DNA from 2 places in the Staphylococcus kloosii genome. Region 2 is predicted to be linked to the other one. Evidence: predicted binding sites of a transcription regulator. Region 2 holds the regulator's gene; the other holds the start of a gene.
What was found. Region 2 encodes NrdR, which represses ribonucleotide reductase genes. Its sites were predicted from a motif close to AACACNATATATNGTGTT; they were not measured.
Positions count from the first base shown of each region.

Region 1 (4,066 bases), 870 kb from region 2:
CGCTAGACGATAAGCATGGAATAAACCATGTGTTTCGACTTTTTCTTGTAAAGCTTTCCAATCTTCTGGTGTTGGTATTTCTAAACCGTCAAATAATCTACTAACTTTATCATATTTTGGTTCAAATGATTGAGAAGTATAGAATTCAAAATATTTTCCATTAGCATAATCTGATTTATCGAAGTCTTTGTATACTTCACCACGTTCTTTAGCTATTTCCATTGAACGTTCAAGAGAATAATAGTTCATAATCATAAAGAATGTATTGGCAAAATCTTTTGCTTCTTCTGATTCGTAATTAATTTTATTTTTCGCTAAATAACCATGTAAGTTCATAACACCAAGACCAACTGAATGTAATTCACTGTTAGCTTTTCTAACTCCTGGCGCATTTTTAATATCTGCTTCATCACTTACAACCGTTAATGCATCCATACCTGTGTGTACTGAATCTCTAAATTTACCAGATTCCATCACATTAACAATGTTTAATGAGCCTAAATTACATGAAATGTCACGCTTAATTTCATCTTCTGTACCATAGTCGTTAATTATAGAAGTTTCTTGTAGTTGGAAAATTTCAGTACATAAGTTACTCATTTTAATTTGGCCAATATTAGAGTTAGCGTGGACTTTATTCGCATTGTCTTTAAACATTAAATAAGGATAACCTGATTGCAATTGTGTTTGAGCAATTGTATTTAACATTTCACGTGCATCTTTTTTCTTTTTATCTACATTAGGATTAGCTACAAGCTCATCATAATAAGCATCTAAATCGATATCATCTAATGTAACACCGTATTCATTGTATATCGTATGTGGTGCGAACATATGGAAGTCTTTACCTTCTTTAGCTAATTCAAAGAATTTAGCAGGTACGATTAAGCCAGTTGAAATAGTAGATAGTCTCAAGTCCTCATCAGCATTTACTTTTTTAGTATCTAAAAATTCTTCTACGTCGTAATGGAAAATATTTAAGTATACTGCACCCGCACCTGGACGTTGTCCAAGTTGATCTGCATAACTAAAACCACCTTCTAGTGATTTAGCAACTGGTAGCACACCTTTTGCTACACCTTTGATGCCTTTAATTGCTTCTCCACGTGCACGTAATTTAGATAAGTTAATTGCAACGCCGCCACCAATTTTACTTAATTGTTTAGCTGTAGCATCGATAAAGTTAATAGAATTCAAGCTATCGTCTACTTCAAGTAGGAAACAAGAAACAAGTTCACCACGACGCGCACGTCCAGCATTTAAAAATGTAGGTGTTGCAGGTTGGTAACGTTGTTCTATCATTGCTGAGATAAATTGTTTTGCAGTCTTTTTGTCACCATTTGCTAAATATAAAGATACGATTGCTACGTGTTGGTTGTAGTCTTCTAGATATTGTTGTTTATCGTTTGTTTTCAATGCATAATCTTTGAAAAATTTACTTGCAGACATGTAACTAGCAAATTTGAAATCGAAGCTACGTGCATATTCTGTCACTTCTTCTAGTTCTGCTTCTGAATATTTTTCAAATACATCAAAATAAAAATCATTATCTACTAAATAATGAAGACGTTCAAGTTCAGTATCAAAGTAAATTGTTTTATCTTGAATTTCTTCTAAATATACTGCTAAAGCTTCTTGATCTTTCTCTAAATTGAAAAAGCCATTCTCTTTACGTTTAGTAACTTCATTATTTAATTCAATATGATTGTATTTCTTCTCGTCTATAGTCTTCATAGAATTGCCCCACCTTATCCTTAAATTGTTCTACATCATTGGATGTACCTTGTACTTCAAACTTTATTAATAATGGTACTTGATAGCTTTCAGCTATACTACGTCCGGCTTTGGCAAAATTTTGGCCCCAATTACGATTTCCGCTTGCGGCCACGGCTTTTAATAAGTCACCGTTTGTGTCTAAAAATGACTGTACTGGTTGAGGAACCTCGCCAAACCCTATTGTTCCAGTGACCAAAATGAAAGGTTCATCAATACGTTCTGAACAATTCGTTTGTGTAATTTCCATCGTGTTTGTTAATTCTGCTTTGTTGATAAATCTTCTGACATTACCCGAAAATGAAAAGAATACGACTTTCATTGGTACACCTTCTTTCTAAATCAACATTGAACATTTAAAAATAAAACGTTAATTCACACTAACGTTTTTCAAACACAAAACTAATATGGTAAACACAATATATAGTGTAATTAATTAAAAACTGTCTATATATGGAACAATTAAGGTCTTTAAAAACCTTAATTTGTCATGTTTCCATTAAATTTTCATAATAATTAGTTTGTAATTTTGTATTTTTACAATTATTAATACTGTTTTAAAACACAACATATAGTAGTGCTGTTTTTTAACCAGTACTATATTATGTGTTTAATTATACATAACAAACAATTACTTTTAAAGGCTCAAGAAGTGACAAATTTCTTACTAAACAGCATAAATGGCACCATTTCAACGTTACAAAACGAAAAAAATTTTTTTCTAAAATTTTAAGGGCTTTTAGTTGATTTTTCCTGAAAAATCGCAACTCGTTGGCGCACATAGCTTTAAGCCCCTCGCTTTATTCTTCAATTTTTATTAAATAAATTTATTACTAAATAGCTTTGTAAATTAGTATCGCTAAAGAGAACATTTGTTCGTATAAATATGATAGTATACTTTTATATTTATTGCAAGCGCATGTGTACATTTTAAGATTAACTGTGCTAATATAAATACGTTAAAATTTTAAGAATGAGGCGATATACAGTGAATCCAAAAGTGAAAGGTATCATTGCTATATTAATTTCTGCAATTGGCTTCAGTTTTATGTCTGTATTTTTTAGATTAGCCGGAGATCTTCCTGTTTTCCAAAAGTCACTTGCCAGAAATTTAGTATCATTATTTATACCTTTATATTTCATAATTAAATACAAGCAACCTCTATTCGGTAAATTAAGTAGTCAACCGTTGTTAATTTCTCGTTCGACACTTGGTCTCATCGGTGTGCTTTTAAACATCTATGCAATCGATCATATGGTACTAAGCGATGCCGACACATTAATGAAATTAAATCCATTTTGGACGATTTTGCTTAGTCTTATTTTCTTAAATGAGAAAGTACGAAATTATCAAATTATCGCAATGATCGTTGCTATTGGCGGCATGCTTTTCGTAGTCAAACCAGAATTTTCATCTGCTATGATTCCGGGAGTCGGCGGTCTATTATCAGGTATTTTTGCCGCTAGTGCTTATACATGTGTACGTGCTTTAAGTACGCGTGAAGCACCTTATACGATTGTATTCTACTTCTCATTATTCTCAGTAGTAGTACTTATACCTTTTACACTCTTTACGTATGAACCTATGACTTGGTTACAATTGCTTTATTTAATAGGCGCTGGCTTATCTGCTGCCGTCGGACAAATAGGTATTACATTGGCATATAGTTACGCACCGGCAAAAGATATTTCAATCTTCACTTATGCATCTATTATTTTTACAGCATTTTTCGGTTTAATTATCTTTGGAGAATCTCCAGATGTATATGCCGTCTTAGGTTATATTATAATTATTGGTGCGAGTTACTACATGTTCGAAAAAGCACGACGACAAAATATTGCTGCCGTTAAAGAAAATCAACGTAAGTAAATAATTTTAAAGGAGGTAATCAAATTGGCACAAGGCCGAAATAATGAAGAATTACAAGATATAACACTTTTAGGTAATCAAAATAACAAATATGACTTTGATTATACCCCTGAAGTATTAGAATCATTCGATAACAAGCATCAAGGTCGAGACTATTTCGTGAAATTCAACTGTCCTGAGTTCACATCTTTATGTCCTATCACAGGACAACCTGATTTCGCTACCATTTATATCTCATATATACCTAATATAAAAATGGTAGAGTCTAAGTCTTTAAAGCTATACTTATTTAGCTTTAGAAATCATGGTGACTTCCATGAAGATTGTATGAATATTATTATGAATGACTTAATTGACTTGATGGATCCACATTATATAGAAGTTTGGGGAAAATTCACTCCTCGTGGAGGTATTTCGATAGAC
Region 1 is NZ_CP027846.1:2,376,036-2,380,101, forward strand. It holds gene nrdE (class 1b ribonucleoside-diphosphate reductase subunit alpha) at 1-1,734, opposite strand, end outside; gene nrdI (class Ib ribonucleoside-diphosphate reductase assembly flavoprotein NrdI) at 1,697-2,095, opposite strand; gene C7J89_RS11840 (DMT family transporter) at 2,762-3,643, shown strand; gene queF (preQ(1) synthase) at 3,668-4,066, shown strand, end outside.
Region 1: a site for NrdR is predicted at 2,187-2,204, ahead of nrdI (class Ib ribonucleoside-diphosphate reductase assembly flavoprotein NrdI). Genes of this name have one in related genera too.

Region 2 (4,066 bases):
AGCAGCCTTTGGTGATGATGCTATTGATGAAAATGGAGAAATGGACCGCGCTTATGTCGGTAATGTTGTATTTAATCAACCGGAAAAACGATTAGAATTAAATGAGATTGTACATCCAATCGTCCATGATATTATGGAAAACGAAAAAAATGAGTACCTTAACCAAGGGTATAACGTAATTATGGATATTCCATTATTATTTGAAAATGAATTACAAGATACTGTTGACGAAGTGTGGTTAGTTTATACTTCAGAAAGTATTCAAATTGACCGTTTAATGGAACGAAATAATTTATCACTTGAAGATGCCAAAGCACGCGTACTAAGTCAAATCTCTATAGATAAAAAACGTAGAATGGCAGATCATGTCATCGATAATAGAGATTCTAAGCTTGATTTAAAGCAAAATTTAGAAAGTTTATTAATTGAACAAGGCTATATTGATGAAACTGAGCATCTTTAATATTCGCCATTAGCGTTTTACTTAGAAGCGCTAATGGTAATTTTTAATTTTTTAAAGCAAACGCTTTCATTTTTTAATTAATATGTTATACTAATTTCTATAAAGTATAACATAAATTTGAGAGGTGCATTCGATGACGACTAATATAGCAATTAATGGAATGGGTAGAATAGGGCGAATGGCTTTACGTATCGCACTTAAAAATGAGGATTTAAACGTGGTAGCAATTAACGCTAGTTATTCACCAGAAACTATAGCTCATTTAATTAATTATGATACTACGCATGGTACATACGATTTAAAAGTTGAGCCGACTGAAAATGGTATTAAATTAGGAGACCATGAAATTAAATTAGTATCAGATAGAAATCCTGAGAATTTACCGTGGAAATCACTTAATATCGATATCGTGATAGAAGCTACTGGTAAATTTAACCATGGAGATAAAGCAGTTGGCCATATTAATGCTGGGGCTAAAAAAGTATTACTTACGGGACCATCTAAAGGTGGCGACGTACAAATGGTTGTAAAAGGCGTTAATAATGATAACTTAGATATTAATAAGTATGACATATTTAGTAATGCTTCTTGCACAACCAACTGTATTGGACCAGTTGCTAAAGTTTTAAATGATAAATTTGGTATCGTTAACGGATTAATGACGACTGTACATTCAATTACTAACGATCAAAATAATATTGATAACCCTCATAAAGATTTAAGACGTGCGCGTTCATGTAGCGAAAGTATAATACCAACTTCTACCGGTGCAGCAAAAGCATTAAGAGAAGTTTTACCTGAATTAGATGGCAAGCTACATGGTATGGCACTTAGAGTTCCAACAAAAAATGTATCATTAGTTGATTTAGTCGTTGACTTAGAACAAAATGTAACGGCAGAAGAAGTAAATAATGCATTTAAAGAAAATGATTTACAAGGTGTTTTAGCTACAGAAGACGCACCGTTAGTTTCAGTAGACTTTAATACAAACCCACATTCAGCTATTGTTGATACACAAAGTACAATGGTTATGGGCGACAACAAAGTAAAAGTGATTGCTTGGTATGATAATGAATGGGGCTATTCAAATAGAGTAGTTGAAGTAGCTGCGCAATTAGGACAATTGTTAAATTCCGAAGCGGACGTACTAATTAGTTAAACTTAGATAAAAACGCATAATATAAAAATGTCAGAATTTAGATTCTGACATTTTTTTGTTATAATATATAGTATTTCACAAAAAAATAGTGATGTACTTTTAACTGTGACATCATTCTTTTGTCGTATAGTTATTTATAGTATAATAAAGTCGAATCAACTGAAGAGGGTGATAGCACAATGAAATGTCCAAAATGTAATTCAACGCATTCACGTGTCGTAGATTCTCGTCACGCTGATGAAGTTAACGCGATTCGCCGTCGTAGAGAATGTGAAGTTTGTAATACAAGATTTACAACATTTGAGCATATTGAAAAAAGACCATTAATCGTAGTGAAAAAAGATGGTACACGTGAACAATTTTTAAGCGAAAAAATCTTAAATGGTTTAGTTCGCTCATGTGAAAAAAGACCAGTGAGATATGAGCAATTAGAAGATATCACTAATAAAGTCGAATGGCGTCTTAGAGATGAAGGGCGTGCTGAAATCTCTTCAAGAGACATTGGTGAATATGTAATGAATTTATTAATGCATGTAGACCAAGTATCATACGTGCGCTTTGCATCAGTCTATAAAGAATTTAAAGATGTAGATCAATTATTACAATCGATGCAAGGTATCTTATCAGAAAATAAACGGAGTGATTCATAATGGGTTTGCAATCTTCGGATTTTGGATTGAGACCTCAAGATAACTTTAATGTTATCCGCGATTTTTCCATTAATGAACAACATTTAGATATATTAAATAGACTATTCACTCCATTAGTAGGTCCCAATGCAATGGGGCTTTATTACTATTTAGAGCAATTTGTAACACAAAAAGTTGAAATAGTAACCACACATTATGTTGTAATGAGTGAATTACAAATTAATTTAAGCGAATTTAGAACACAAATGGACTCACTAGAGGCTATAGGTTTAGTCAAAAGTTATGTGCACCATGATAGTAATACTTCATCTTTTGTCTATAAACTTATTCAACCACCAACGGCGTATCAGTTTTTTAGCGACCCTATGTTATCGATATTTTTATTTACCGCAGTGGGCAAAGAACGTTATCATCAGCTAAAAGCTCATTTTGAGGCCGGTACAGCGTTTAACCTTAGCGATTATCAAGAAATAACACGCAAGTTTACCGATGTGTTTTCAGTACCTAACAAGCAGTTTCACAATGATGTTTCTAACATTAAACGTGAGAAAAGTTATGAAGGTTTGAATTTAGCGAAAGTAGACTTCGACTTTGAGGCACTTTATGACTTATTACAGTCGCATTTTATTAGTACAGAAATTATTAACGCTGATGCTAAAGCTTTAATTACGCAGCTTGCTACCTTATATGGCCTAACGCCAGAAGCTATGAAAAGCGTGATTTTAAAATCAATCACGAGCGCACAACAATTATCGTTTGAAGATATGCGTAAATATGCTCGTACTTATTACCAAATGGAACACGAACAAAGTTTGCCATCATTACAATTAAAACAACAAGACATGGTCCAGTCCGAAGACAATGGTCAAGCTGCTGAAGAAGATCGTTTAGAACAATTGAATCGTGTGAGTCCAATTGAAATGTTGACTGCATGGAAAGGCTCTGAAATTAGTTTAGACGAAAAGAAATTAGTTGAAGAGTTGGTCGAAAGAGAACAGTTACCATTCGGTGTGATTAATATATTATTGCAATTTGTTATGTTAAAACGAGATATGCGTTTGCCTAAAAAATATACGTTAACTATCGCGGCGCATTGGAAACGTAAAGGATTAAAAACTGCGCAAGAAGCAGAGCCGTTTGCCAAGAAAATAAACGAAGAAGAACAACAACAAAGATCTCAACGTAATTTCAAACAACCAAGAGCAAATTTAGTTTCAAAAGAGATGACGCCGAAATGGCTATTAGAAAGAGATAATACAAATAATGATCAACAAAAGCAGTCAGAAAATGAAACAACAGCAACAGATGATTCTGAACATGAAAAAGAACGTGCCGCGTTCTTACAACATTTAAAAGAAAGATGGGGGGATGATGACTAATGAAAAGCTTTGAAAATATAATGGGCGAATCAAATGATCTAACAAAACGTATTGCTAAAATCAAACAAGATGTTGTGAATGATAAAGACGTTAAAGCATTTTTAACCGAGCATCAGTCTGAACTTACTAATGCGATGATTGATGAAGATTTAAATGTCCTACAAGAATACAAAGATCAACAAAAACATTATGACGGTCATCGTTTTGAAGATTGCCCAAACTTTGTAAAAGGTCATGTACCAGAACTTTATATCGAGCATAATCATATCAAAATAAGATACTTACAATGCCCATGTAAGATTAAACACGATGAAGAGAAGTTTAATGCTCATTTAATTACCTCCCATCATATGCAACGTGATACATTGAATGCGAAGTTAAAAGACATCCATATGGATGGTAAAAGACTAGAAGC
Region 2 is NZ_CP027846.1:1,501,701-1,505,766, forward strand. It holds gene coaE (dephospho-CoA kinase) at 1-463, shown strand, start outside; gene gap (type I glyceraldehyde-3-phosphate dehydrogenase) at 597-1,622, shown strand; gene nrdR (transcriptional regulator NrdR) at 1,802-2,272, shown strand; gene C7J89_RS07500 (replicative helicase loading/DNA remodeling protein DnaB) at 2,272-3,651, shown strand; gene dnaI (primosomal protein DnaI) at 3,651-4,066, shown strand, end outside.